One region of the Actinomadura sp. RB99 genome, then DNA from elsewhere that is predicted to be linked to it. Evidence: riboswitches for the same ligand, from Rfam matches in the RefSeq annotation. Region 1 holds a riboswitch; each other region holds the start of a gene.
What was found. Region 1 has a riboswitch for cyclic di-AMP ahead of amrb99_RS42445 (CHAP domain-containing protein). Riboswitches for the same ligand answer to the same signal wherever they lie in the genome.
Positions count from the first base shown of each region.

Region 2: it holds a riboswitch for cyclic di-AMP, as region 1 does, so the genes downstream of both, amrb99_RS23205 (NlpC/P60 family protein) here and amrb99_RS42445 (CHAP domain-containing protein) in region 1, are expected to answer to the same signal.
Region 3: it holds a riboswitch for cyclic di-AMP, as region 1 does, so the genes downstream of both, amrb99_RS21140 (CHAP domain-containing protein) here and amrb99_RS42445 (CHAP domain-containing protein) in region 1, are expected to answer to the same signal.
Region 4: it holds a riboswitch for cyclic di-AMP, as region 1 does, so the genes downstream of both, amrb99_RS38030 (C40 family peptidase) here and amrb99_RS42445 (CHAP domain-containing protein) in region 1, are expected to answer to the same signal.

Region 1 covers NZ_JABMCA010000084.1:100-7,322, reverse strand. Annotated here, with positions in the region: gene amrb99_RS42465 (rhomboid family intramembrane serine protease) at 1-352, opposite strand, end outside; gene amrb99_RS42460 (DEDD exonuclease domain-containing protein) at 414-2,204, opposite strand; gene amrb99_RS42455 (NYN domain-containing protein) at 2,501-3,763, shown strand; gene amrb99_RS42450 (C40 family peptidase) at 3,958-5,004, shown strand; cyclic di-AMP (ydaO/yuaA leader) riboswitch at 5,508-5,709, shown strand; cyclic di-AMP (ydaO/yuaA leader) riboswitch at 5,924-6,083, shown strand; gene amrb99_RS42445 (CHAP domain-containing protein) at 6,094-7,080, shown strand.
Region 2 covers NZ_JABMCA010000026.1:62,841-70,063, reverse strand. Annotated here, with positions in the region: gene amrb99_RS23230 (LysR family transcriptional regulator) at 1-539, shown strand, start outside; gene lysX (bifunctional lysylphosphatidylglycerol synthetase/lysine--tRNA ligase LysX) at 536-2,026, shown strand; gene amrb99_RS23220 (cytochrome P450) at 2,049-3,290, opposite strand; gene amrb99_RS23215 (LacI family DNA-binding transcriptional regulator) at 3,366-4,388, opposite strand; gene amrb99_RS23210 (LuxR C-terminal-related transcriptional regulator) at 4,882-5,094, shown strand; gene amrb99_RS23205 (NlpC/P60 family protein) at 5,394-6,371, opposite strand; cyclic di-AMP (ydaO/yuaA leader) riboswitch at 6,375-6,564, opposite strand; gene amrb99_RS23200 (amino-acid N-acetyltransferase) at 6,887-7,223, shown strand, end outside.
Region 3 covers NZ_JABMCA010000022.1:113,925-121,147, forward strand. Annotated here, with positions in the region: gene amrb99_RS21135 (CDP-glycerol glycerophosphotransferase family protein) at 1-2,699, opposite strand, end outside; gene amrb99_RS21140 (CHAP domain-containing protein) at 2,895-3,692, opposite strand; cyclic di-AMP (ydaO/yuaA leader) riboswitch at 3,703-3,860, opposite strand; gene amrb99_RS21145 (SpoIIE family protein phosphatase) at 4,341-6,233, opposite strand; gene amrb99_RS21150 (hypothetical protein) at 6,370-7,116, opposite strand; tRNA gene amrb99_RS21155 (tRNA-Pro) at 7,164-7,223, shown strand, end outside.
Region 4 covers NZ_JABMCA010000063.1:52,416-59,638, forward strand. Annotated here, with positions in the region: gene typA (translational GTPase TypA) at 1-1,096, opposite strand, end outside; cyclic di-AMP (ydaO/yuaA leader) riboswitch at 1,304-1,430, shown strand; gene amrb99_RS38030 (C40 family peptidase) at 1,437-2,465, shown strand; gene amrb99_RS38035 ((deoxy)nucleoside triphosphate pyrophosphohydrolase) at 2,478-2,846, opposite strand; gene amrb99_RS38040 (Mut7-C RNAse domain-containing protein) at 2,886-3,662, opposite strand; gene amrb99_RS38045 (amidohydrolase family protein) at 3,703-4,989, opposite strand; gene amrb99_RS38050 (MarR family transcriptional regulator) at 5,050-5,574, shown strand; gene amrb99_RS38055 (ribonuclease domain-containing protein) at 5,681-6,109, shown strand; gene amrb99_RS38060 (bifunctional lytic transglycosylase/C40 family peptidase) at 6,152-7,213, opposite strand; gene amrb99_RS38065 (hypothetical protein) at 7,210-7,223, opposite strand, start outside.

The DNA.
Region 1 (7,223 bases):
CGACGACGAAGAGGAAGACCAGGTTGCCGAGCAGGTGCATCGCGCCGGAGTGCAGGAACATCGAGGTGAACGCCGACGTCCACGGCGCCTTGTGGTACCCGTCGGGCCCGCACTGGCTCGTGATGTCGGTCGGCAGCGGCTGCTGGTCGCCGGTGGTCAGTTCCTTGGGCACGGCGCCGTACTGGTAGGTGAACTCGGCGGCCTTGCACTCGCGGACGGCGCCCTTGCCGTACCAGGTGGCGAAGTTCGACATCGGGGTCATGAGGAACACCACGACGTTCACCGCGACCAGCAGGTACGTCACCCACGGGACGCGCCGCGCGGGCTGGCTGTCGTAGAGAGGCAGGGCCATGCGGGGTCGTCCTCTCCGGGCGCGGGGTGTCCACCGTCACCTTAGTGGGCGGCCCGGCCCGTCAGCGCCTTCCCTGGCGGGCTTCGGGGTCGTGGCTCGCGTAGGCGTTGTCGATCCAGGCCCGCAGGCCCTCGGCGCCGTGCGCCGGGCACGTCCAGGCGCCGTCCAGTTCGACGAGCCGGACGCCGGGCAGGTCGAGCCAGCGCAGCACGCACTCCATCTCCTCGGCGGTGGCGCCGGACGACGGCGGCGCGCCGAGCGCCACGCCGCCGGGGGCGCCGCCGGCCGGCGGGAAGACGGTCTCGGCGGTGGCGATGAGGGCGTCGACGTAGGGGCGGGGGTGGGCGCGCGGCGGGACGGTCCCCGCCGCGGCGAGCCGCCCGTACCGGACGACGGACAGCTCCCAGCCGCCGTCGAAGCCCGGCCGGGCGGCGACGAGTTCGGGGAGCCGGGCGAGCGCGGTGAGGCGCTGGCCGCGGGCGGCGGCGCGGACGAACGCGGCGAGCCGGTCGCGCTGCGCGGCGGCCTCCTCGTACCGCAGCTCGGACGCGAGCCGGTCGATGCGGACCTGCGCGGCGGCCACGACGGGCCGCACGTCGCCCTCCATGATCGCGCGGGCGGTCTCGGCGTGCACGGCGTAGGCGTCGGGCGACTCGCGGCCGTCGCAGGGCGCGCCGCAGCGGCCGAGGTCGGCGAGCGCGCAGGTGCGGGCGCGGCCGCGCTCGATGAGCCGCACGGTGAGCCGCTGGGTGCACTGGCGCAGCGGGACGGCCTCGTGCAGCGCGGCGCGGGCCTCCTCGGCCTGCCGCCGGGACGAGATGGGGCCGAGGTACCGGGCGCCGTCGTCGCGGCACTCCCGGACGATCGACAGCCGCGGGAACGGCTCGGCGGTCAGCTTCAGCCAGATGGCGCGCTCGGGGAACTTGGAGCGGCGGTTGTAGCGGGGCTTGTGCTCGGCGATGAGCCGCAGCTCGCGGACCTCGGCTTCCAGGCCGGTGGCGCAGACGATGGTGCGGACGCGCTCGGCGAGGCCGACCATCTCGCGGACGCGCCAGCGGGTCTCCGAGCCGGTGAAGTAGCTGCGCACGCGGGAGCGCAGGTCGCCGCTCTTGCCGACGTAGAGGATCTCTCCGGCGGCGTCCTCGAACAGGTAGACGCCGGGCGCGCTCGGCACGTCGTCGGCGAGGTGGCGCTTGCGGCGCTGCTCGGGGGTGGGCGCCTTGGCGAAGCCGCGCAGCTCCTCCAGGGAGGTGACGCCGAAGGAGCCGAGCCGCTCGATGAGGCCGTGCAGGACCTCGACGGTGGCGCGGGCGTCGGCGAGGGCGCGGTGCGTCGGCTCGGTGCGGGTGCGGAAGAACCGGGCGAGGGTGCCGAGCTTGCAGTTGGGCACCTCGTCCTTGCCGAGGACGCGGCGGGCGAGGTCGACGGTGTCGACGACGGGGAACGCGGGCCAGGCGTACCCCTGGGCGGCGCAGGCGGCCTTGAGGAAGCCGATGTCGAACGGGGCGTTGTGCGCGACGAGCACGCAGCCGCGGGCGAACTCCAGGAACGCGGGGAGCACCGCGTCCATCCGGGGGGCGGCGGTGACCATCGCCGTGGTGATGCCGGTCAGCGCGGTGATGAACGGCGGGATCGGGCCGCCGGGGTCGACGAGGGTGCCGAGCTCGCCGAGCTCCACGCCGCCGCGCACCTTGACCGCGCCGATCTCGGTGATGGCCGAGTCGGCCGCCGAGCCGCCCGTGGTCTCCAGGTCGACCACCACGAAGGTGACCTCCGCCAGGGGGGTGCCGAGGTCGTCCAGGGTGCCCTGGACCGCCCGGACCTGCCCCTGGACCTCGTGCGCAGCCGTCATGCCCGCGACCGTAGAGGACGCCACCGACAGAAGGCCGGGCCGCTAGGGTTGGGGGCGCGCCGGCGCGTCCCGCCGGGCGGGGGCCGCGGGGGACGTCCAGGGGGAGCTTGGCGCGTTCCGTCCGATGCCACGTTCGTGCTGGTTAGGCTGCGTGGTGCTCGGGAAGAGACAGCCCACCGGCGGCGCAGCCCGGAAGGAGCGGGATCATCGACAGCGGCCCCGAAGCGAGCCCCGGCGGCCCGGAGCCCGGACGGCGACTGGCAGGGCCGCTGCCGGAGGCCGTCCGGCTGAGCGTGGTGGAGGCCGCCGCGGAGCTGATTGGCGCGCTGCCGCCGGACGAGGTGCCGGTGCCGCTGCGCCGGTTCGCGCGGTTCGAGCGGCGCAAGCGGGCCAAGCTGGCCGGGCAGCACATCGCCGCGGTGCTGGAGAAGGATCCGGACTTCCGGGGCCGGGTGGCGGAGCCGCTGCGGGAGGCGCAGCCGGACCTGGTCGAGGCGGTCGAGGGCGGCCGCGTGCCGCCGGCGGCGGACCCGGTGCGGGTCGCGGTGGTGGCCTACCTGCTGCGCCCGGACGGCTGGACGGAGCTGGTCGAGGCGGCGCGCGCGGAGCTGGAGCGGTCGGCGACGGCGTCGGAGGAGGAGGCCGCCGAGCGGCGCGTCGCGGCGCTGAAGGAGGAGCTGGCCGCGGCCCGGTCGGCGCGCGCGTCGGAGGTCGACAAGCTGCGCGCGGAGCTGCGCGACACCAAGGCGGAGGTCGCCGAGCTGCGGCGCAAGCTGCACGACGCGCGGACGCGGTACCGGGCGGCGCAGGAGCGGGCGGAGACGCTCGCGGCGGAGACGGACCGGGAGCTGGCGGCCGCGCGCGAGATGTCCGCGGCGGCCGACAAGGAGCTGCGCAAGCTGCGGTCGCGGGCGGCGCAGGCGGAGGCCGCGGCGGAGGCGGCCAAGCGGGCGGCGCGGGAGGGCCGCAACATCGACGACATGCGGCTGCGGCTCCTGCTGGACGCGCTGGTGGACGCGGCGCAGGGGGTGCGGCGGGAGCTGGCGCTGCCGTCGACGATCGCGCGGCCGGCGGACGCGGTGGGCGCGCTGGAGCCGGACCGGCTGGCGCACCGGACGCTGCCGGGGCGCGCGCTGTCGGACAGCGACCCGCAGCTGCTGGACCGGCTGCTGACGCTGCCGCAGGTGCATCTGGTGGTGGACGGCTACAACGTGACGAAGACGGGCTACGGGGAGCTGCCGCTGTCGGACCAGCGGACGCGGCTGCTGTCGGGGCTCGGCGGGCTCGCGGCGCAGACGCGCGCCGAGGTGACGTGCGTGTTCGACGGCGCGGAGCTGGACGCGCCGGTGGCGATCTCCGCGCCGCGCGGGGTGCGGGTGCTGTTCAGCCGGCCGGGGCAGACGGCCGACGAGCTGATCGGCGAGCTGGTGCGGGCGGAACCGGACGGCCGGGCGGTGGTGGTGGTCTCCTCCGACCGGGAGGTGGCGGACGCGGCGCGGCGCGCGAACGCGCGGCCCTGCCCGTCCACGCTGCTGCTGCGGCGGCTGGGCCGGTCGTGACCCGCAAAGACTCCGACATATTGGGAGAATCTCACCATTTCGCCGCCTTGATCGTGCGCTCCGTGATCTTGCCGACACGGAATGTGCGCAAATAGGGTTGAAGTCAATCAGATAGTGACGAATTAGTTGTGACGGTTGTGGCCCCTCGCTAATGTCGTCCGCTGACGTAGTGGACGAGAGGGGCGAATCGGACCGTGACCAACGATCTCATCGGGGAACCAGCGCGCTCGCGCGACCGGAGAGCCGGCTCGACGGGGATAGGGGTCACCCGCCGCCTGGCGGTCACCGCGTGCTTGGCGGCGACCGCGTCCTTCGCGTTCCCGCCCGTGGTGGCGCACGCCAAGCCGAAGCCCACGCACGCGCAGGCGCAGAAGAAGCTCGACCAGCTCAACGAGGAGATGGACAAGAAGGTCGAGCAGTACAACCAGAACACCGAGAAGCTGAAGATCGCCCAGAAGAAGCTGGCCGCCGCCAAGAAGGCGTCGGCGGAAGAGCAGGCCTCCTTCGACAAGCAGCGCTCGGCGATCGCCCAGATGGCCGCGGACGCCTACAAGAACGGCGACTCCACGGACGTCACCGGCTTCGTCGGCAGCGGCGACCCGCAGTCCGTCCTCGACCAAGCGGCGGTCTTCACCCAGCTTTCCGAGCAGCGCAGCTCCCAGCTCACCCAGTTCCTGGCGACCGCGCAGCGGCTGCGCCGCGAGCAGGCCCAGGCGCAGAGCGCCTACAACGACGTCAAGACCAAGCACGACGAGCTCGCCAAGGCCAAGAAGGACCTCGACAAGAAGGTCCGGGAGGCCAAGAAGCTGGTCCAGCAGACCGGCGGCGGCGCCTCCAGCGGCGGTTCGAGCGGCGGCGGGACGGGCGGCACCTACAACGGCCCGGCCAGCGGCTCGGCCCGGACGGCGCTCAACTTCGCCTACGCCCAGCTCGGCAAGCCGTACTCCTACGGCGCGACCGGTCCGGGCTCCTACGACTGCTCGGGCCTGACGATGCGGGCCTGGGAGGCCGCGGGCGTCAACATCACCCGCACCACCAACTCCCAGTGGGCGGCCGTCAAGCACGTCTCCCAGAGCGACCTGCAGCCCGGTGACCTGGTGTTCTTCAGCGGGCTCTCGCACGTCGGCATGTACGTCGGCGGCGGGAAGTTCATCCACGCCCCGCACACCGGCGACGTGGTGAAGATCAGCTCCCTGTCGGGCTACTACACGTCGAACTTCTACGGCGCGGGACGCCCCTGACGATCATGTGAACGGCCCCCCGCGGGGGGCCGTTCGCTCCCCCCGACGGCAACGGACCAGGGCTGACCTGGTCCGTTGTTGATTTTGGGGGGGTTTGCCTTCTGTTGGGGCTTTGGTACCTTGTCACCACCCAGGCGCCCTCCAGACGCACTGGTCACGCGGCGCCCTCCAGACGCCGCGGCCCCACGCGGCACACCGTCACGGCGGCCGCGGACCGGGCGGCGCGCCCCACGCGCCGTCCCCCAGGGCGGCACGATCCACGCGTCGCCCCGCGGCACCGGGAGAGCGTGCCGCACCGGTCTCTCCGAGACCCGGCCGGCCCGGCCCACCGTGCGCACGCCGACAGCGTGCATGGCGCTGAGAGCGCGCCACGCTGGACCACACAGGGCTCCGGCCCGGGCGGTCCCCCGGACAAGGGGCCGCCGCCATCACAACATCAGCGCCGCTCTTTCGCACGCGGGACAAAGGGTCCCGCGCACGGGCCCCATGACGCCCACAGGATCGCAGCGGCAGCGCCGAATCCGCGCCGTGCGGCGCGGAACCGGGGACCCACCTTCACCGGAGTCCGGAGCAGTTCCGGACGGACATTCCGGTACCCGGGGTGAATCGGTGCGCCTCTTCCGGCACGACCGGTGAGAGCCGCCGTAGGGCCACTTCCACGCCCGAACCCGACAGCTAACCCGGTAGGCGTCTGGAAGAAGGAGTGAACACTGTCCACCTACCCTCAGCAGAACGCCCCGCCGCGGCCGGATGACGGGCCCGGACGGGCCTCCTAGCCGAACGGCACCAATCTCTCCGGGCGCGGCCGTCCGCTGAGCGCACGGCCGCGCCCGCCCCCTCTTTCTCTGCCTCTCCGCGGGCGCGACGACAGCGCCCCCTCCCGAGAGGACCCCCATCCGAACCGGCGTGCCCGCCCCCGGGCGCGCCACCGCCGAGTCCGTCCCGTGCCCGCGTGGCCGGTGACGGAGCCGGGGACCCACCCATGTCCCCTCGGGGTGAATCGGCCTGCCCGCAGGCCGTAGGGCGGCTTCCACGCCCGAACCCGTCAGCTAACCCGGTAGGCGGCATGGAAGCCAAGGAGATCCCCCCGTGGCAGGCAAGCACCGCAAGGCAAGCCCCACCAGCGACACGACTCCCATCACCCCCGTCAGAAGGACCCCCGCGCACCACGCGGCCCCCGCGAAGAAGGCGGGCCGCGCGGCCGGGGCCGCCCCGGCGCCCAGGGTGATCACCGCCCAGGTCCTGCCCGAGGCAGCGGACGCCGGCGGCGAGACCGCCCACGCGGCGGCGGGCGGCCGGCACCGCAAGAGCGGGCGCGCCGTCGCCTGGCGCACCACCGGCGGCGTGATCATCGGCGCCGCCGTCCTCGGCACCGCCGTGGCCACCGCGCAGGCGTCGGTCCTGCCGTTCGGCGGGCCGGAGCCCGCCAAGCCGGCCGCCGCGGCCGACCTGGCCGTCGCGCCCGCGCCGCAGAAGCACGTGTCCCCGCGCCGGACGCCCCAGGCCGAGGCGCCCGCCAAGGCGGCGCCCCGTCGCAGCGCGGAGAGCGCGCCGAAGGCCGCCGCTCCGAAGGAACGTTCCAAGAAGTCCCGCCCGACCGCCGAGGCCGCCATCGAGCTCGCCCGCTCCCAGGTCGGCACGAGCCCCGACGGCAACGGCGACACCAAGTTCGGCGACTGGTACGAGGGCACCGAGCGCGCCAAGGAGACCGTCGCCCGCGACGGCGGGTCCGTGCAGGAGTACAGCGACGCCGAGTGGTGCGACATGTTCATCTCCTGGATCGGCGACAAGCTCGGCTTCACCGACCAGATCGGCAGCGACGCCTGGACCGTCGCGCACGCCCAGTGGTTCCAGGACAACGGCCGCTGGGGCGACGCGCCCAAGCCCGGCGCGATCGTCTTCTTCTCCTGGAGCGGCGGCAAGTCCGCCGACGACATCCAGCACGTGGGGATGGTCATCAAGGACAACGGCGACGGGACGATCCAGACCGTCGAGGGCAACACCGGGAACTCCGTCCAGGTCAAGGAGCGTTCGACGGACACCGTGGTCGGCTACGGCTACCCCGACTACGCCTAGTGACCCCGGACGGCGACACGGCGCCGGTGGCACCGCTTCCACGGAAGGCTCAATAGGATCGCGCGCATGGAGGACGGCCCACCGCAGGACGGCCCCGCCGAGGACGAGGGGCACGACGCCCCCGGAACCCGGCGGGGCGGTCC
Region 2 (7,223 bases), on a different contig from region 1:
TCGTGCGCCCGGCGCCCGACGACGACCGGATCGCCAGCGACGTGCTGACCACCGAGCCGCGGATCGTCGGCGTCCCGGCGGACGGCCCCGTCGCGGAGGCCGGCGCGCTGCGCCTCGCCGACGTCCTCGACCTGCCGATCGTCGCCGTGCCCGACATCACGCCGAGCGTGTTCACCGACTACCTGTACTTCACCCCGGCGGTGAACGGCGAGCGCGGGCGGCGCGGCCCGGACGTCGCCCGCCACCCGCAGGACGTGATGCTCAGCATCGCCGCCGGGCGCACCGTCGGGTCGGCCCTGCGGTCGTTCGCCCGCTTCTACGCGTGGCCGGGCGTCCGGTACGTCCCGATCCTGGACGCGCCGTGGGACAGCAGCGTCCTCGCGACCCGCCGCGGCGACACCGACCCGCGCGTCGCCGCGTTCCGCGCGATCGCCGCAGCCCTGGCCCGCGACCTCGGACCCCTCGTCTCGGCCGGGCCGGGCGATCACCCCGAACTCGTTCGCGGGGCGTCCGGTGGGCTGGATAGCCTTGAGCCGTGAGTGACGAGACCCTCGATGACCTTCCGGAGCAGATGCGCGTGCGCCGGGAGAAGCTCGACCGCCTGCGCGAGGCCGGCGTCGACCCCTATCCGGTGACCTTCCCGCGCACGGCGACGATCGCCGAGATCCGGGAGAAACACCCGGACCTGGAGCCGGGCACCGAGACGGGCGAGAAGGTCGGCGTCACCGGTCGCGTCATGCTGGTCCGCAACACCGGCAAGCTGTGCTTCGCCACCATCCGGGACGGCTCCGGCGACCTGCAGGTCATGCTGTCGCTGGCGAAGGTCGGGCAGGAGCAGCTCGACTTCTGGAAGCGCGAGGTGGACCTCGGCGACCACATCGGCGTCGAGGGCGAGGTGATCACCTCCAAGCGCGGCGAGCTGTCCGTGATGGCGGACCGGTTCGCGATCACCTCCAAGTGCCTGCGGCCGCTGCCGGAGAAGCACGCCGGCCTCACCGACCCCGAGGCCCGGGTGCGGCAGCGCTACGTCGACCTGATCGTCAACGACGAGGCCCGGAAGATGGCGCGGATCCGCAGCGCCACCGTGCGCGCCGTCCGCGACTTCTGGCACGAGGAGGGGTACCTCGAGGTCGAGACCCCGATGCTGCAGCCGATCCACGGCGGGGCGGCGGCGCGTCCGTTCAAGACGCACATCAACGCCTACGACATGGAGCTGTACCTGCGGATCGCGATCGAGCTGTACCTGAAGCGGCTCGTCGTCGGCGGCATCGAGAAGGTCTTCGAGATCAACCGCAACTTCCGCAACGAGGGCGCCGACTCCACCCACAACCCCGAGTTCACCATGCTCGAGGCGTACGGGACGTACCTCGACTACAACGACATGGCCGACCTGACCCAGCGGATGTACCAGAAGGCGGTCGTGGCCGCCCTCGGCACGTCGGTGGTCGTCCACGACGGCGTGGAGATCGACCTCGGCCTTCCCGAATGGCCGCGGATCACCCTGTACGGGTCGGTGTCGGAGGCGCTCGGCGAGGAGATCACCCCGCACACGCCGATCGAGACCGTCCGCAAGCTCGCCGACGCCCGCGGCATCAGCCGGGACCCCAAGTGGGGGCAGGGCAAGCTCGTCCAGGAGATCTTCGAGGAGCTGATCGAGCACACCCTCGTCCAGCCGACGTTCGTCATGGACTACCCGGTGGAGACCTCGCCGCTGACCCGCCAGCACCGGCGCGAGCCGCTGCTGACCGAGAAGTGGGACCTGATCGGGTTCGGCACCGAGCTCGGCACCGCCTACTCCGAGCTGGTCGACCCCGTCGAGCAGCGCCGCCGGCTCACCGAGCAGTCGCTGCTGGCGGCGGGCGGCGACCCCGAGGCGATGCAGCTGGACGAGGACTTCCTGCGCGCGCTGGAGTACGCGATGCCGCCGACCGGCGGGATGGGCGCCGGCATCGACCGGATGATCATGGCGTTCACCGGCAAGGGCATCCGCGACACGATCCTGTTCCCGCTGGTCAAGCCGGAGTAGCAGGCGCGGAGCGGCCTGCCGGTCACCCGATCCGGACCGGCAGGTCGCGCAGGCCCCGCAGGACGAGGTTGTCGCGGTACACCAGGTCGCCCTGCTCGAGGTCGCCGTGGTCGGCGGCGAGGGCCACGTCGCGTTCGAACAGCTTCCGCAGCGCGATCTGCCCCTCCAGGCGGGCCAGCGGCGCGCCGAGGCAGAAGTGGATCCCGTGCCCGAACGACAGGTGGCGCGGCGCGTCCCGTCCCTCGGCGTAGCGGAGCAGGTCGAGGCGGTCCGGGTCGGCGAACACCGACGGGTCCCGGTTCGCGGCGCCCGTCAGGAGCAGGACGAGCCGCCCCCGCTCGAACAGCGTGCCGCCCAATTCGACGTCCTCCAGCGCGGCCCGCAGCGTCAGCTGGACGGGCGGGTCGTAGCGGAGCAGTTCCTCCACGGCCGCGACGTTCTCCGGACGCTCCCGGAACAGCGCGAGCTGCTCCGGATGCCGCAACAGCGCCAGCGCCCCGTTCCCGATCAGGTTGACCGTCGTCTCGTGGCCCGCGACGAGCAGCAGCACGCAGGTCGCGAGCAGCTCCTCCTCCGACAGGACGTCGCCGCCGTCCGAGACGCCCACGAGCGCGCTCAGCAGGTCGTCGCGCGGGGCCGCGCGGCGCTCGGCGGCCAGCTCGCGGAAGTACGCGGCGAACTCCGCCCGCGCCTCGTCGCGCAGCGCGATCTCCGCCTCGGGCAGCAGGAAGTCGGGGTCGAGACCGCGCGCGAGGGCGTCCGACCAGCCCTTGAACAGGTCGCGGTCGCGCGGCGGCACGCCCAGCATCTCGCTGATCACGATGACGGGCAGCGGGTACGCCAGCGCGGCGATCAGGTCGACCTCGCCGGACGCCGCGTCCAGCAGCTCGTCCACCAGCGCCTCGACGCGCGGCCGCAGCCGCTCGACCAGCCGCGGCGTGAACGCCTTGCTGACGAGCCTGCGCAGCCGCGTGTGGTCGGGCGGGTCCATCGTGAGGAACGACCGGTTCCGCTGCGGCGCGTCCCGCCACAGGCCGCCGTTCTCGGGCCGGTGCCCGAACCGCGGGTCCCGCAACGCCGCCTCGCACAGCTCGTAGGACGTGCTGACCCACAGGCCGACCGCGGTCCGCTGAAGCCTCCCGCCCGCCGCGAGCCCCCGGTAGTGCGCGTAGGGGTCGGCGCGGAAGGCCGGGTCCGACGGGTCGAACCCGAGGATCGCCGCCGCCTCCACGTCCTGCGCGGCCTGTTCCCTGGTGTCCTCCATAGGCCAAGTCACGCGGATCTCAGACAGCATGTCAATAGCGGCGGGGAGCGGGCGGCGGTGATCGGCGCCGGGAGGTCAGGCGGACTCGCGCACCACCAGTTCGGGGCGGAGGACGACCTGGCGGTGCTGGTGCGACCGGCCCTCCCGGTTCTCGGCCATGGCCAGCTCCGCGGCCTCCCAGCCGAGCGCCCGCCGCGGCTGCTTCACCGTGGTCAGCGGCACGGCGGCGCTGGCGGCCAGCTCGATGTCGTCGTAGCCGACCACCGCGATGTCGTCCGGGACGCGCGCGCCGAGCCGGGTCAGCTCGTTGATCAGGCCGATGGCCAGCAGGTCGTTGGCGCAGAACACGCCGTCCGGCCGCGGCGTCATCTCCAGGAGAAGCCGCGCCGCGAGCCGGCCCTCGGTGGGGCTCAGCGCGCCCTGGACGAGCACGGGCGGCTTCCCGCGGCCCGCCTCGACGAGCGTGCGGGCCGCGCCGTCGCGCCGCTCGACGCACGGCTGCGGTTCCGGAGCACCCGTGACGAACACGATCCGCTCGCGGCCGATGCCGAGCAGGTGCGCTGCGGCCAGCTCCCCGCCGGCGACGTGGTCGACGTGGACCGCGCACGCGTCGGTGACGTCCCGGTCCATCAGCACGACGCTCAGCCCCGCGGCGCGCAGCCGCCGGATGCGCGACTTGCCCAGCCCGACCGGGACGATCAGGGCGCCCGCGGCGTGCTGCTCCTCCAGCAGTTCCAGCGAGCGCGCCTCCTTCGCGGCGGAGTGGTCGCTCGACAGCCAGAGGGCGTCGTGGCCCGACGCGTTCAGCGCCTCCTCGGCGCCGCGCACGACGTCGGCCGCGTACGGGTTGGTGAGGTCCTCGACGACGACGCCGAACGCGCGGCGCGGCTCGTCGCCGAACTCGCCGGCGGTGCGGTCGGGGCCCGTCCGGAGCCGCCGCGCGGACTCGTTGCGGACGAATCCGAGCTCCTCGATCGCCTCGCGCACCCGGTTACGGGTTGCTTCGGCCACGAGATCTGGCCGGTTTAGGACATTCGAAACGGTCCCAACCGAGACCCCGGCACGCCGCGCGACCTCGCGAATACTGGTCTGTGGCACGTCGCTCCTCGTCCGCCCCGGTGGTGTTTTCCCAGGTAGCTGGGCTTTCCCCTGTCAATCCCCGAAAACCCGGTCACGTATTGCGACCATTCGGGCACAGACAGCACGTAATCAGCGCTTGACGGGCCGGATCCGGCCGCCTAGCGTTCCGAGCCGAAGCGTAGCTTGAAACGATTCACGATCTTCGTCCGCGGCGAGATCCGGTGAGTCCAACGAGGAGGGAGCGGGTTCGGAACCGACGACCCAGACCCGACCCTGACACGTGGCCAACGAGTGAATCGTCACCCGGAGTTCCCCCGCACGACCCCGCAATCGGCCCATCGGCCACCTCCGGCCAAGCTCGCGAGACGGAAAAGGAACCCGACCCGATGATCTGAGTCCGGAAGGCTCCGGACCCGGCAACCCAACGCATGCAGTTCGAGGGCCCAACCCGTGCCTGTGCAGCGGACGGCTGCATCCCCGCGGTCATCAACCACGGACGAGGGAGGACGGAGTGGAAACAGCCACACTCGATTTCGGGCTGAGCGACGAGGAGATCAGGTTGCTCGCCCAGATCGCCAGCGGTGTCACCGCTGATGTGGCGGCGCGCAAGCTGGAACTGAGCGCACGGACCTTGCGCCGCAGGTTGCGGAACATCTGCGACCGGCTGGAGGTCAACACCCCTATCGAGGCCGTGGTGTGGGCGGCCAGAAGGCAGCTCATCTAGCGCGACCCGACGACGCCCGTCAGGGGACGGCGGGCGTCATCACCCGGAAACCAGCCCGACCGGAAGCAAGTCCAGCGATACGAACTCGTCCGACCCCGCAGCGGCGGCGCCCTACGCCCGGCAGGTAGGTCCCTGCAAGAGCGCAGCGCCGCCGCGGACGCAGTTCACATCACCTTGCACCGGGCTGTCTGGTGCCGGCTCTCCAGCCGGCACCCGCCGCTGCCGCGTGTTCTGCGGCCATCGGCTCTGCTGCCGACGCGTCTCTAGGGGCGTCTGTCGTGCGGGCGTCTGCCGAGCGCTCAGGCGACGCGGACCACGCCGGCGATCGGCCGACCGGCCAGGGACGCGATGCGGACGACGTCGCCGGTGTGCGGGGCGTGGATCATCTTGCCGCCGCCCACGTACATCCCCATGTGGTGCAGGTCGGAGTAGAAGAAGATCAGGTCGCCCGGCTGCATCTGGCTCTCCGAGACGTGGGTCCCGGCGTTCCACTGGCTGCCGGTGTAGTGCGGCAGGTTGATGCCGACCTGCTTGTAGGCCCACATCGTCAGCCCCGAGCAGTCGAACGTGGTCGGCCCCGCGGCGCCCCAGACATAGGGGCTGCCGAGCTTGCTCATCGCGTACCGCAGCGCCTCCGCGGCCTTGCCCTCGCCGATGACGGGCAGCTTCGCCAGCAGGGACGGGTCCTTCTTGACGGCCTTGCCGCGGACCTTCTCGTAGGCGGTGGTGACCTTCTTCTTCTGCGCGGTGAGCTGCGCCTTCAGCTGCGTGACCTGCTGGGCGCGCTCCTCGGCGGACTTGCGCGCGCGCTGGGCGGACTGCATCGCCTGCATGAGGCCGAGGACCTGCGTGCTGTCCTGGGTGGCGAAGTAGTTGAGGGTGGCGGCGCGGTCGAGGACGACCTGCGGGTCCTGGGCGGAGATGAACGAGACCGTGGGGTCGGTGCCGCCCTGCATGTAGCTCGTGGCGGCCAGGCTCCCGACCTTCTCGCGCAGGCCCTCCAGGGACTTCTGCTGGCGCTCGGCGTTGCCGGCGGCGACCTTGGCCGCCTGCTGCGACTGCTCCAGCTTCACCTTCAGGCCGTTGTACTGCTCGGTGAGCTTCTCCAGCTGGTCCGCCAGCTTGAACGCCTGGTCCTTGAGCTCCTTGGCCGACGGGTCGGGGTCGGCGTGCGCCATCGAGAGCGAATGCGGGACCACCACGTGGGGCGTGATGGAAAGGGCGACGAGCGCGCCGGCGATCGTGAGCGCCCGGACACGGAAACGAGCCGTCCGCACCAAATCTCCTCTCCTCGTCCGCCTACCGAGTTAGCTGACGGGTTCGGGCCGGAGCAGCCCGTCCGCTGGGCGCGCGCATCCCTCCACGCGGCTGCGGATTCACCCCAGACGGCATCGGCTCAGGGTGCTCCCCCGAACGCTCCGAAAGTGGGTCCCCGGCTCCTCGGGGCGCTGGTTGCGGCCCGTGGACTCGGCGGTCCGGCCTCCGCCTCGCGGAAGGCCGGTGTCAGAGCGGGACACTAACGGAAGCGCCATTGGATGCCAACCAGAACATGCGAATTCGCAGGTCGTGGCGGACGGTACGGGGGGTAAGCGGCGGTTGCGGACGGCACCGCTCCGGCCCGCCGCGGCGCCCGCGGCCCGGCACCTGTCAAGCCCCGGGCCACCCCCGGCCAGACCCGGAGCCCCCTCGGCCACGTCCCGGAGTGCCCCTCGGCCACGTCCCGGAGCAGCGCCGGACCGGTGCCGGGTGGCCGCCGGTGGCCGGGGACGGGCGGCGAGTTCGGTAATCTCGCCTGTTTGTGGAAGTCGTCATCAGGCGTGCGCGCACCGCCGACGTTCAGGGGATTCGCAGGCTGGTCGATCTGTACGCGGGATCGGGCCGTCGCCTGCTCAAGAAATCGACGGTGAAGCTCTATGAGGACGTCCAGGAGTTCTGGGTCGCCGAGGACGTCCAGGGCGCCGGGCCGGGGGAGTCCGGGCCCATCGTCGCCTGCGGGGCGCTGCACGTGATGTGGGAGGACCTGGCGGAGGTCCGCTCGGTCGCGGTGGACAAGGGGTACGGCGGCCGCGGGCTCGGGCACCGCATCGTCTCCAAGCTCCTGGAGACGGCACGGGAACTCGGCGTCCGGC
Region 3 (7,223 bases), on a different contig from region 1:
AAGTAGCCGGCGGCGTGCTCGCCGTCCTCCGGCAGGTGCAGCACGATCGGCCGGTCCAGCAGCGCGTAGTCGAACATGATCGAGGAGTGGTCGGTGACCAGCGCGTCGGCGAGCAGGAGCAGCAGGGTCGCGTCCGCCACTCCCCCGACGTCCCGCATGGCGCTCGACGCCGACGGCGGCAGGTTCGCCCGGCACAGGTAGTGCGGGCGGACGAGCAGCACGATCTCGTCCCCGAGCTCGCGGGCGAACCGCACCGGGTCCACGGGCGGCTCCATCGGCCCGACCGGCTTCCCCGTCGGCCCCGGCCTGAAGGTCGGCGCGTAGAGCACGGCGCGGCGCCCGTCGTCCAGGTCGAGCGAGCGGCGCAGCGCGGCGACCTCGGCGGCCAGCTCGGCGTCCCCGTCGAGGCCGTTGACGAGCGGGTCGTTGCGCGGGTACCCGGCCGGCAGCGGTTCCGCCCGGACGCCGAGCCCCTTGACCAGGGTGTCCACGTCGTGGCGGGAGCGGACGAGGAAGCAGTCGAAGCGGTCCACGCTCCGCGCGAGCCGGGCGCGGCCGGACGCGGGCCCGCTCTTCATCCGCGGCTGGTCGAGCCCCATCAGCTTGTACGCCGACCCGTGCCAGGTCTGGATGTAGGTGGTCTCGGGGCGCTTGCGCAGGCGGTCCGGATACCCCTGGTTGTCGATCCAGAACTCCGCCCGCGCGAGCGCGAGGTGGTAGCGCCAGGAGTCCCGCCGCACCAGCCGCGCGTCGGACGGGAAGCCCTTCGCGGACCTCGCGTACGACCACACGGCCTCGACCGGGCGGCCCGAGCGGCGCAGCTCCCGGTAGATGTACTTCGGGTTGTCGGAGTAGTGCAGCCCGAGATGGCTCTCGAACACCGCCAGGCCCCTGCGGACCGGCAGCCGGGTCAGGATCCGGTTGAACACGGCGGCCTTCGTCCTGCTGGAGGCGAGCGCACGGCGCATGGAGCGCTCCAGCCGCCGCGCGCGCCGCCTGCCGCGCCGCGCCGGCGGGCTGCTCACGACCCGCGCGACGGCCGCGGCCGCGCGACGCGTCCGCGGGTCGCCGGCCTCCAGCCTGCCGGTCTCCAGCCTGAACGCCAGGTGCCCGTCCTCGGTGACGAACGATCGGAGCACGTCGCCCGCCAGGCGCGTCAGGCGCGGCCGCACGGGCAGCTCGACGCCGCGCAGGACCGGGGCCTTCGCGGTGGAGGTTCCCGCCGAACCGCCCGGCCGGGTGACCATCTCCTCGCCGTCGACCTCGACGCGGAGCCGGACGTCCCAGACCGGGTCGACGAACCCGATCGGCCGGATCCGGGCGGCCGGGTCGAACTCGGCGCGCCAGGCCAGCCGGTCGCCCTCGTGGACGATCTCGGCGGGCACCCGCGCCCCGCGCGCGTCACGCCGGTCGCGGAACTCCAGCGAGGCCGACAGCGCCGCGCCGCGCGGGATCCGGTCCAGCGGGTTCAGCACGTGCCCGTCCAGGCGAGCGCGGCCGCCGCGCGTCTCCAGCCGGGTCACGACGGCGGCGGGCCGCAACTCCCCGAGCGGGTACAGGTGGAAGCCGAGGTCGGTGACGTCGAGGACGCGGCGGCCGAGGTCTCCGCGCGGCGGGGTCCCGCCCCAGAAGACCCGGCCGTCCCGCTCCACCAGCGGGGCGTGCAGATCGGACCGGCGGCCGGGCAGGTACTCGGCCGCCGCCAGCGCCCCCGCCCGGTCGCCCTCCCTGATCAGGAACGCGGCGATCGCGGCGAGCGGGTTGGCCGTCTCGAACACCACCGGGTCCAGCCCGGCCAGGTAGCCGGCCGCGAGGTCCAGGAACCTGGCCCGGTACACCGGGTCGCGGTCCCGCAGCTCGCGCAGGTAGAGCAGCAGGTCGTGGTTGACGAACTTGGCGTCCTTCGCGCGCTTCAGCCCGTCCGCGCCGCGCAGCTCGAACAGCATGTCGATGCGCCGGTGGATCTCCAGCCGGTCGGCGAAGTTGGCCAGCTCGTCCCGGCGGTTGGAGATCGACGGCTTCGCCCGCCGGTCCTGGACCAGCCAGTTGTAGACCCGGTGCGGGATCAGGGCCATGCGCGCGGCGGCCGTGTACGCCTCCGCGCTGAACAGCAGGTCCTCGTAGTGGAGCCGTTCGACGAAGCGCAGCGCGCCGTCCTCCAGGAACCCCCGGCGGTAGAGCTTGTTCGTCGACAGGGTGTCGTAGAGCAGGTCGGGGTTCTCCTCCAGCGACCCGTACACGGCGCTGCGCTCGTAGAGCCACGGGTACCAGGGCCGGACCCGGTCCTTCGAGCCCTTCGGCACGTCCAGGAAGACCCGGTCGCAGAGCCCGGAGACCAGGTCGGCGCCGGTCTCCTGCGCGGCGGAGAGCAGGTTGAGGCAGGCGTGCCGGTCCAGCAGGTCGTCGCTGTCGAGGAACATCACGTACCGGCCGTCCGACCGCTCGACGCCGACGTTGCGCGGGCGGCCGCAGCCTCCGGAGTTGACGGGCAGGTGCACCGCCCCGACCCGGCCGGGGTGCGCCGCGGCGAGCCGGTCCGCGGCCTCGCCGGTGCCGTCGGTGCTCGCGTCGTCGACGATCACCGTCTCGACGCCGCCCAGCGACTGCGCGAGCGACGAGGCGACCGCCCGCGGGAGGCGGGCGGCGTCGTTGTAGGCGATCACCACCACGCTCACATCCGGGCGCACCCGCATGGGCATCCCCCTCCGCTCCTCCGGCGTGTCAGGGGTTCCTTTCCAGCAAGGAGGCGTCAAGGGCCAACTCAGATCAAAAGCTGTCAATGCTTAGCATTACCCGACAGGTCGCGGCAGACCACCTGGGAACGCCAAAGGCGCCCGGTCGAGGACCGGGCGCCTTCCATCCGCACGAATCAGATCATTCGCCTGCGGGACGGATCATCGGGACTTGGCGTAGTCGGGGTATCCGTAGCCGACGACTTCGGACTTGTCGCGGATCTTTTCCTTGACGGCGTTGTCGGTGTTGCCCTCGATCGTGGTGATCGTTCCGTTGCCGTTGTCCTTGACGACGAGGCCGACGTGGTCGATGTCGTCGATCCCGCCGCGGGACCCGTTCTGCCAGTCGAAGAACACGACCGCGCCGGGCTTGGCGGTGTCGCCCCAGCGGTGGGCCTTCTCGAACCAGGAGGCGTGCTGGACGGTGTAGGCGTCCCAGCCCATGTTCTTCACGCCCGTCTGCGCGCTGAGCCACGACACGAACATGTCGCACCACTCGGCGCCCCGGTAGTCGCCGACGCTGCCGCCGTCGCGCCGGGCGGTCACCGCGGCGTGCGGGGTGGAGGCGTACCAGTCCGCGTACTTGGTCGAGCCGCTGCGGCTCTCGCTCTCGCCGACCTGCGACTTCGCCAGCTTGATCACGGTGGACGCGGCGACCGTGCGGGACGCGGACCGGGTCGCCTTGCGGGGCGCGTGCTCGGTCCCGGAGCGCTCGGACACCACGCTCTCGCGGTGCTGCGCGGCGGCCTGGGCGGGCGTCTCGGCGGACGCCGTGCCCCCGGCCAGGGGGTTGAAGATCGCCAGTCCGACCGCGCCGGCCATCACACCCGCCACGGCGACGCCCACGGCCCGGTCCTCGGGGCTCATGCGGGCGAGCGCGGCGCGGGAGGCGGCGCCGGTGAGGCGCCCGCTCAGTCGGGGGGCGAAGTTCTTGGTAAAACGATCGAAACGACCGGTCATGCAGGGAATCTCCTTGTCTCCCATGACGCCTACCGGGTTAGCTGACGGATTCGGGCATGGAAGAGCCCTACGGCGCGGCCTGACGGACGCGCCGATTCACCCCTGGAACCTTGGGTCCCCGGCTCCGTCCGGTCGGGTGGACCTGGACGGACTCGGCCTCGCACCGCGGGACGCGGTGCCGGATATTCGGATGTATCTCAGCGACTGATCTCGAGGGGGCGCGCATATGCGGCGCGCGTCGCGTGCGGATTCCGCTCAGCGACCCTCGGCCGCGCATGGAAGCGGCCGGCGTGCAACGCATGGAACGCGCTGCTTGATTCGTGCAAGAAGGTACCAACACTCACAAGAAAAGCAAACCGGCCGCAAAAGGATCTTTTGCCTGCTCAACGCCGTTGCAACCCCCCTTCAACGACCGCCCCCGGCCGGACCTTCCCGATCTTTCTCCGGACGGCCCGAAGCCCTTACGGCATAGGGGATTCCCGCCACCGCCCCCCGGCCCGGGAAAGGTAAAATGATCAAAAGGCGCGGGACGCTTCCGCCCTTCACGGCCCGCCCGCGCGCCGCGGCGCAGATCACACGGACCGCGCTACTCCCCCGCCGATGTGGCCTACGTCACCCTGGTTCACGGTCGGCCTGACCTGCTGAAGATCACTCCACGTGCAGGGCGAACATCGTGGTGTCGTCGGCCGCCCGGTCGTGCTCCATCCGCGCGAGCACCTCGTCCAGCGCCAGTTCCGGCCCCGACGAGGAGTCCCGCAGAATGCCGGTGAGCCGATCGATCCGCTCATCGAGATCGGTGTCCCGGCGCTCCACGAGGCCGTCGGTGTAAAGGAACAGCAGATCCCCCGGCCGCAGTTCCGTGGAGATCGTCGTGTATTCCCAATCCGGCAGCGCACCGAGCATCGGGTCGCGATAGACCTCCAGCGGCTCGGCGTGCCCGTCCCGCACCAGGATCGGCGGCAGATGCCCCGCGCACGTCCACTCCATGACGCGCCGGTCCGGCCGGTAATGGCCCACGATCGCCGTGCCGGTCGCCGGCGGGTCCATGCTGCCGACCAGCTCGTTCAGCCAGCCCACCAGCTGCCCCGCCGACTCCCCGGTGCACGACAGCCCGAGCAGCCCGTTACGGCTGCGCGCCATCGACGCCGCCGCCGGGAGGCCGTGCCCCGCCGCGTCCCCGATAGCGAACAGCGCCCGCCCGTCCGGCATCGCGCGGGTGGCGAACCAGTCCCCGCCGATCCGCGCCGTGCTCTCCGCCGCCAGCGCCCGGATCGCCACCCGCAAGCCCGGCAGCCGCTCGACCTCGCCCTCGTCCGGCAGGATCGCCCGGCGCAGCGTCACCGCCACCTTGCGTTCCTGGGCCGTCCGCGCCTGCTGCTTGAGCATCTGCCGGCGCGTCTCCGCCAGCGCCCGCTCCACCCCGCGGCGCCGCGTGATGTCCTGCGAGACGATGTTGATCGACACCGGCAGCCCGGAGTCGTCCAGCACCGGCTCGGCGAACACCCACAGATGCCGCGGCGTACCGTCCTTGCCGATCACCCGGTGCTCGGCCTCCACCGGCTCCCGGCGCGAGAACATCGTCTGGACGGCCTCCTCGACCAGCGGCAGGTCGTCGTCGGCGACCACCTTCGGCAGGTCGTGCGGCGCCGGCGGCACCTCGTCCGGACCCAGCCCGTAGTTCGCCAGCATCTGCGGCGTCCAGTCCGCCTGCCCGGTGACCAGGTCCCACTCGCCGAACCCGATCAGCGCCAGCCGCTCCACCCGCTCCAGCCGCCGCGCGCTGCGGTCCTCCCCGGTGTGGTACCGCCAGGTGAGGCACACGCCCGTCGGCGTCCGGACGCACCGCGCGCTCATCCGCGACGACCGCGACAGCCCGCCCTGGACGGTCGAGTACATGATCGAGTCGCGGTCCAGGGTCGGCCCGCCCTCCAGCACCGCGACATAGTCCTCGAACAGCCCGCTGAGCGCCGCTCCCGGATCCGTCCGCAGCAGCCGCTGCCCCGTCAGATCCTCGGCGCCCCGCCCGAACAGGTCCCGCGCGGCCTTGTTCAGCTCGGCGTACAGGAAGTCCTGCACCTCGCCGTCCGCGTCCCGCACCGGCACCAGGTGGGCCGCCGAGTCCAGCGCCCCGTCGAGCAGCCCCCGCGCCACCGGATCCTCGGGCAGCCCCTCGATGATCGCGGCGTCGCCCCCGGTGTCCTCGGCCGCCAGGCGGTGCAGGAGGTCCTCGGCCTCGGAGACCACGCCCCGCCGGTCGGTGTCCTCCGCGCGCGGCGGCCGGCGTCCCGCCACCACCGCGCCCTCGGCCCCCGCGCCGCCGCCCTGGACGACCATGGCCGCCGCCTCCGGCAGCTCCATCTCCAGGTCACGCGCCAGCCAGATGAGGTGCTGCAGCGCCTCGCCGGGCGGCACCCCGAGCCGCCGGGCCAGCATCACCCGCGCCTCGGCCAGCACCGCACGGTCGTGCGCCGCCCCCCGCAGGCCCTCGAGGTCCGCCGCGTGCACTCCAGGCGTCCCCCACGTGCCGTCCGCTTCCGACACCCCAGTCCCCCGTTCGGCGTTTTCATGCCCTGGGAGAAAAAAGCTACATACGTCGGCGAAGGTCCGTTCGCCACCATCTTCGTTACCAGTCCGGATCTTTACCCGGCTTTTTCTTTTCGCCCTAATACGACCGCTTTCACTGACCGTCCGGAGACGATCCCCTACCCACGCATGTGACCTGCATCACAGCCCTCGCGAGCGCCGTCACGCACCCCGCCGCGGCCTCCGCGGACGTCCCCTCCGGATGCAGCGTCAGCACTACGACGATCTTGCCGTCCACCACCCCGGTCGTATGCAGCGCGGGCCGTCCGAGCCCCAGCTCCGCCGGCGCGGGCCGCCGGTCCGGCACGTCCTCGAACCCCGACCACCCCTGCTTCACCGCCGACGGCCCCGCCTCCGCGATACCGAAGACCTGGTCGAACCCGTCCGCGCCCCTTTTCGCCATCCGCCCCAACTGCTCCAGCACGAACCGCCCCTCCGGCACCGCCACCGCATGCCGATAGACCCGCACCACGTCCCCGGCGCTCATCCCCGTGTACCCCCACCACCCGGGCATGCCCGCGGGCGGCGGCACCGTCTCCCGCAACCCGGCCCGCCGCACCATCCGCTCGACGATCCCGGCCCGCCCGCCCCGCTCCCACACCTCGTCCGCCGCCGCGTCATCGCTCGCCCGCAGCATCGCCCCGACCATCTCCCGGTCCCGGGCCTCGACCACCCGTCCCCGCAGGAAGTCGAGCGCCATCAGCACCTTGACCACCGAGGCCGCCCGGAACACCTCCGCCGGCCACCGCTCCGCGACCGCGCACCCCGCCGCCAGATCGAAGACGGCCCATGCGGCCCGCACCCCCGCGGGCACCTCCGCCGCCGAGAACCCGGTACGCACGACCCTCCAGACTGCGCTAGAGTAATCACGCCCGCTCAGACGGGCACCGGGACGTAGCGCAGTTTGGCAGCGCACTTGACTGGGGGTCAAGGGGTCGTGGGTTCAAA
Region 4 (7,223 bases), on a different contig from region 1:
AGGCGTCGGGGCGCTCGGTCGGCAGCACCTTGATCGACACGTTGCCGACCAGTTCGCGGTCGAGCCGGTCCTTGACCATCCGGGCGGTGACCTTCGTGCCCTTCTCGCGGCCCGCCATCGGACCGGTGTTGGTGCCGATCGTCATGGAGATCGCGGGCTCGTCCACCGTGATCAGCGGCAGCGGGCGCGGGTCGTCCGGGTCGGCGATGGTGTCGCCGATCATGATCTCCGGGATGCCGGCGATCGCGATGATGTCGCCCGGCCCCGCCTCGTCGGCGGGCTTGCGGGTCAGCGCCTCGGTCATCAGCAGCTCGGTGATCTTCACCTTCTCGATGCTGCCGTCGTGCCGGCACCACGCGACCTGCTGGCCCTTCTTGATCGTCCCCGCGTGCACGCGGCACAGCGCGATCCGGCCCAGGTAGCTGGAGGCGTCCAGGTTCGTCACGTGCGCCTGCAGCGGCGCGTCCGGGTCGAACGACGGCGCCGGGATCGTCTCGGTGATGACCGTGAAGAGCGGCTCCAGGTCCTCGCTGTCGGGCATGCCGCCGTCGGCGGGCTTGTTCAGCGACGCCCGCCCGGCGCGCCCCGAGGCGTACACGATCGGGAAGTCGATCTGGTCCTCTTCGGCGTCGAGGTCCATGAACAGCTCGTACGTCTCGTCCACGACCTCGTCGATGCGGGCGTCGGGCCGGTCGGTCTTGTTCACGACCAGGATCACCGGCAGCCGCGCCTCGAGCGCCTTGCGCAGCACGAACCGGGTCTGCGGCAGCGGCCCCTCGCTGGCGTCCACCAGCAGGACGACGCCGTCCACCATGGACAGGCCGCGCTCGACCTCGCCGCCGAAGTCGGCGTGGCCGGGCGTGTCGATGATGTTGATGGTCAGGCCGTTGTGCCGGACGGCCGTGTTCTTGGCGAGAATGGTGATGCCCTTCTCGCGCTCAAGATCGTTGGAGTCCATGACGCGGTCGTCGACGTCCTGGTTCTCGCGGAAGGCACCGGACTGCCAGAGCATGGCGTCGACCAGCGTCGTCTTGCCGTGGTCGACATGGGCGACGATCGCGACGTTCCGGAGGTCGTCGCGCGTGGAGATGGGCATGCGGGCTCGCCTTGCGTGAGAGTTCGGGAGTCGCCGCAGACGCGCGGCTGCCAACATTCTACTTGGCGCACGGCGCCGCCTGTTCAGAGCCGCTCGTCCCCTGCCTCACACGGGCCTCGATTGGCCATCTTTGCCCATCCTTTGTAATCTTCCCGAGATCCGGTCGTCCGGAGCCCCACCCCCCGGGGCTGCGACCGGACCGCCGAATCCCCCGCGGCACCCACCCGCGGACGAACCGGGGACCCATCCCCCTGGGGTGAATCGACGCACGTCGTAGGGCGACTCCTGGCCCGAACCCGTCAGCTAACCCGGTAGGCGAGCGAGGAGAGGAGACACCGGCTTGGCACCGGACCCCCGTCCCCGGCGGCGCGTCGCGCCGACCGCCACCGCCGCCGCAGTGCTGGTCATCGGCCTCGGCACCACCGCCCCCGTCGCCGCGCACGCCGCGACCCCCTTCGGCCCCGCCGCCGCACCGCAGGCCACCGGGACGCCCAGCCCCCTTCCCACCACGGAGAAGGGGCTGAAGCAGAGCCTCAAGGAACTGAACGACGAGGCCGAGACGCTCACCGAGCAGTTCAACAAGACCCGCGTCGACCTCGGCCGCGCGGTCAAGGCGGAGAAGTCCGCCACCGCGTACGCGCAGAAGCTGCTGCAGCAGACCGAGCCCGCCCGCCAGCGGCTCGCCCAGCTGGCCGCCGCCAACTACATGAGCGGCGGGCCCGACGCGATCTTCAGCTCCGGCGGCAGCGCCGACAGCCTGTCCGACTCGGCCTACCTCCAGCAGAACCAGGCCACCACCGTCCTCGCCCTGCAGAAGCAGGTCGACCAGGCCGAGGCCGCCCAGCGCGCCGCGCAGCAGCGGACCGAGCAGGTCAAGCAGGCCCAGGCGAAGGTCCAGGCCGCCCGCAAGGCCGCCAAGGCCAAGGTGGACGAGGTCATGAAGCGCCTCGACAAGCTGACCACCACCCACACCACCGACCCGAAGTCCGGCCTCACCGCCACGATCAAGGGTTCGGACCTGCCCGCCAAGATGGCCCGCAAGGCCCTCACCAAGCTCGGCAGCCCGTACGTCTGGGGCGCCGCCGGCCCGAGCTCCTTCGACTGCTCCGGCCTCGTCGTCTGGGCCTACGCCCAGGTCGGCAAGCCGGGCCTGCCGCACTACACCGGCGACCTCTTCCAGCTCGGCACCAAGGTGTCCCGCTCCTCGCTGCGCGCCGGCGACCTGGTGTACTTCGGCAGCAACCTCCACCACATGGGCATCTACGTCGGCGACGGCAAGTTCCTCCAGGCGCCGCAGACCGGCGACGTGGTGAAGATCTCCAAGCTCTCCACCCGCTCCGACTTCGCCGGCGCGAACCGCATCTCCTAGCGGGGCCCCGCCTCAGCGGAGGTCGGGCTCCAGCTCCGTGATGACGGGGCGGTCGCCGGGGAGCCAGGCGACGTCGTACAGGTCGTCGCGGGTGAGCCAGCGCAGGGCCAGGTGTTCGAGGGCCTGCGGCTCGCCTTCGACGATCTCGGCGGTCCAGACGCGCAGGAGCGCGCGCTCGCTGAGCCGCCAGTCGCCGCCGACGCGGCGGAGCGGGCGGATCTTGACGGCGAGCTCCTCGTGGCACTCGCGGACCACGGCGTCCTCGTCGGACTCGCCCGGGTCCACCTTGCCGCCCGGCAGCTCCCAGCCGCCGGCCATGTGCGGCGGCTCGGCGCGCTGGGCGGCGAGCAGCCGCCCGTCGCGGATGATCGCGGCGCCCACGACGACCAGATCGGTGATGGTGACCAGCCCCTTCCGTCCCTACCCGTCTGAGACGGCCGCCCGGGGCCGATCGGTTCCGGCGCGGGCGGTCCCGACCTGACGGGTCGCCTCCTCGACGATCCTCTCAAGGCGGTCGCCGTGCGCGCCGCGCCAGTACACCTGGCCGCAGCCGGCGCACCGGCCGTAGACGTCGTAGCTGCGGCGGGTGCCGGCCTCCAGGTCGCGCTCGATCTCCTCCTTGTCGACGGCGACGAGGACGCCGTTGCAGGCGGTGCAGCGCGTCCAGGGGCTGAGGACGGGCGCGAAGCGGTCCAGGAGGTCGCGGAGCTGGTCGTCGGGCCGGGACCCGCGGACGTAGGCGCCGAACCAGAGCGCCCGGCGCCGCAGCAGGCCCCGGTCCTGGGTGAGCAGGACGCGGCGCTCGGCGTTCGCCTGGACGACCAGGGCCGGGTCGTCCATGTCGTTGTGGTAGGCGGTGTCGAGGCCGAGCAGCCGCATCCGGCGCGCGAGCGTGCCCAGGTGGACGTCGAGGAGGAAGCGCGGCGCGTCCTGGCCGGGGTCCAGCGGGACGGGCTGGGGCCGCGGCACGGGCTCCACGCCCACCTCGTCGCCGGCCGCGGGGCGCGCGGACGGCTCGACGGGCTCGCCGCGGACGGTCATCCGGCCGACCTCGGGGAGCGGCACCCCGAGCGACTCCACGACGTGGCCGAGCGTGGACGTCCCGTCCCACGCCACCCGGCTCACCGGTTCGCGCCGTGCGGCGGGCAGGAACATCAACAGGTCGTCGGCGATGCGGACGCGTATCTCGGACTCCACGCCGCCAGCATGCCACGCGGCGCCGACGATCCCCTCCCGATTATCCGGCGGTGATGCGGGCCGCCGCCGCCCGCAGCGTGTCCAGCAGGGACGGGACGTCGTGGCCCTGGAGGACTCCCCCGCTCTTCAGCACGCGGCCGCCGACGAGGACCGTGTCGACGTGCCGCGTCTCGGCGGACAGGACGACGGCCGCGATCGGGTCGTGCGCCGCCGCCATGCCGAGGGTGTCGGTGCGCAGGACGATCAGGTCGGCCTGCTTGCCGGGGGTGAGGGAGCCGGTGACGCCGGCGAGGCCGGCCGTCTCGGCGCCGCCGAGGGTCGCGGCGCGGAGGGCCTCGGCCGTGGTGAACCAGGTGCCGGCGCCGTCCGGGCGGGCGCGTTCGAGGAAGTACGCCGCGCGCATGACGCCGAACATGTCGCCCGGCCCGCTGGCGACGGTGTCGCAGCCGAGGCCGGTCGGGACGCCCGCGGCGTGCGAGCGGCCGGTGGCCGGGTCGCCGATGCCGAGCGCCGCCTCCACTCCGGGGGTGGCCGAGACGGTGCCGCCGTTGGCGGCGATCCTCTTGAACTCCTCGCCGGTGTAGAAGTTGGCGTGCACGTACATGGCGGGATGGTCGATCAGGCCGTTGTCCTCGAGGAACGCCAGACCGCGGGCCGCGCCGTCGGCGCCGTGGCCGCCCATGTGGACGGTGACGGGCAGGCCGAGGTCGCGGGCCAGCCGCCATTCGGCGAGCGCGCGCTCTTCGCCGGCGATCTCGGGGCCGAGCGCGGCCATCCACATCGAGACGGCTCCGGGCGGCCCGTCGAAGTACTCGCGGCGGACGCGGGCCGTCTCGGCGGCGAGGGCGGCGAGGTCGTCGCCGCCGCCGTAGCAGTAGCCGAACACGGCGCGGATCCCGGACGCGCGGAGCGCGGCGATGTCGGCGTCGGTGTGGTCGGGGCTGAACATGATGTGCGACCAGTCGACGACGGTCGTGATGCCGGAGTCGAGGCACTCCAGGGCGCCGGCGAGGGTCGCGGTGTAGACGTCGTCGGGGCGGTGGCGCGGCGCCAGCTCGCCGAGGACGCGCTGCAGGTAGGCGGGCAGCGTGCTGTCGGGGAGGGTGGCGCGGATCGCGGTCTGCCAGGTGTGCCGGTGGGTGTCGACGAAGCCGGGCATCACGATGCGGCCCGCCGCGTCCATGATCTCGGCGCCGGCGGGCGCTGCCAGGCCGGGGCCGACGGCGGCGATCCGGCCGTCCTCGACGAGGACGTCCGCGCGTCCGAGGACGGTGGGCGCGGGAGCCGTGTCGATGACCGTGCCGTTGCGGAGGAGAAGCGATGTCATGACGTAAAGCTTAGAAAGAAGCTTTTAAGAAAGCAATACGGCGACGGGTATCCTCGGCTTGTGCGCGATGACGACGGCGGCCGCCGTGACGAGGTGGACGAGCTGGCCGGGGCCTGGCGGCGGGACGGCCTCGGCGAGGACGTCATCGCGATGCTGGAGGTCAGCAAGCGCGCGTCGCGGATCGGGGCGCTCGTCCAGCAGGCGCTGCGCGGGGAACTGGCCGAGCTCGGGCTCACCTACGCCGAGTTCGAGGTGCTGACGGTGCTGAACAGGGCCGGAACGCCGTACCGGCTAAGGCCGAGCGAGCTGACCCGGTCGGCGTTCCTCACCTCCGGTGGCACGAGCAACGTGCTGCAGCGGCTACAGAAGGCCGGCTATGTCGAGCGGGAGGCCAACACCGGCGATGCCCGCAGCAGGTTCGTCCAGCTCACACCGGAGGGCCTGCGGGTCACAACGCTGGCATTGGACGCCTCGGCGCGCGCGCACAGGGAGGCCATGGCGGGGGTGCCCGCCGAGGCGGTCCGCGACGCCGCCGACGCGCTGCGCGACATCCTGCTGGTGATCGGCAAGCGGCGGTTCCGGTGACCAACCGCCCGATCCGTGCCGAATCACCGATGACACGGTCGGCAACTTCTCCTGAATTGACGGCATCGCCGGTGACGAGGCGGACGGCCCGGGCGACACTCGCCCCATGACGACCCCCCGCCACCGGTTCCGCCGCGCGCTCCTCCCGGCCGCCCTGCTCATCGCAGGGCTCACCGGCCCCGCGGCGCACGCCGCCACCGCTCCCGCGACCTACACCGCCGCTCCCGCCCCGTCCGCCGCCGCCGTCTCCACCGTCTGCGAGTCGTCGCTGCCGTCGCAGGCCGACGACACGATCGCCCTGATCGACAAGGGCGGCCCGTTCCCGTACCCGCAGGACGGCACCGTCTTCCAGAACCGCGAAGGGCTGCTGCCGCAGGAACCGCAGGGCTACTACCACGAGTACACGGTGAAGACCCCGGGCAGCTCCACGCGCGGCGCCCGCCGCATCATCACGTCCGACGACCTCGGCCACGACGGCATGTACTGGACGCCCGACCACTACAGCACGTTCTACGACATCGACTTCGGCTGCTGATCCCGTACCGCGCGCCCCGGCCGCCGGCCGGGGCGCCCCCGGTCAGCCGCCCGGCTGCTGCGCGGCCAACTGCCCGACCTTGGCCTTGAGCTGCGGGCTGGCCAGCGGACGCGTCACGCCCACCCAGTCCGGCCGCTTGTAGGGCTTCACGCCGATCGCGGGCACGCACGCCGAGCAGCTCGCGACGATCATCTTGCCGTTGCCGATGACCATCCCGACATGGCCGGGATTGTCCGCCGACGTCCCCGGACCCGAGTTGAAGAACACCAGGTCGCCCGGCTGCTCCTTGCCCTTGGCGACCTTCAGCCCGAACGGCCACTGCTCGAACGTGGTCCGCGGGATGCCGAGCCCCGCCGCCCGGTAGGCCGCCTGCACCAGGCTGGAGCAGTCCCACGCGTCCGGGCCGGTCGCGCCGAACACGTACGGCTTCCCGCGCTGCGCCAGCGCGAACGCGATGATCTTCTGAACGAGCCGGCTCGCGTTCGCCGGCAGCTCGTTGTCCTGGCAGTCGACGCCGTTGGACTGCACCACCTTGAAGTCGCCGCCGCCGTACCGCTTCGCCCACGCCAGGACCATGTTCACGTAGTCCCACGAGTGGTTGTACTGGAAGATCGCGGTCTTCATCCGCTGCGGGGCGCCGTTGTGCTTCAGGTAGGCGGCGGCGGTCGGGATCGCGTCGGCCGGGTCGTAGCGGTCCTTCTTGCCGTCCTTGTTCCCGTCCACCGCGAAGGACTTGAACGTCGGGTCCAGGAACTGCATCGGCCCGCCCGCGCCCGCGTAGTTCTCGCCGCTGTGCACGCCCTGCGCGTTGGACGTGCCGTGCCCGGTCTCGACCTCGCCGATGCCCGCCAGCACGTTCCACGGGATGCCGTAGTCCTTGCCGGCCTTCTTGTAGAGGTCGAGGTAGTTCGCCGGAATCGACTTCGCGTCGCCCGCCTCCGCGGGCTGCGCGCCCGCCCCCGAGGTGTCGACGCAGCCGCCGTTCACGCTGCCGCCGAACATGAACTGGCTCGCGCCGAACAGGATCGGCACGAAGATCAGCGCGACGAACAGCGCCGCCGCGGCGGCGAGCGCGCACGCCGCCAGCACGCGTTTCGGGGTCATCCGGTGTCCC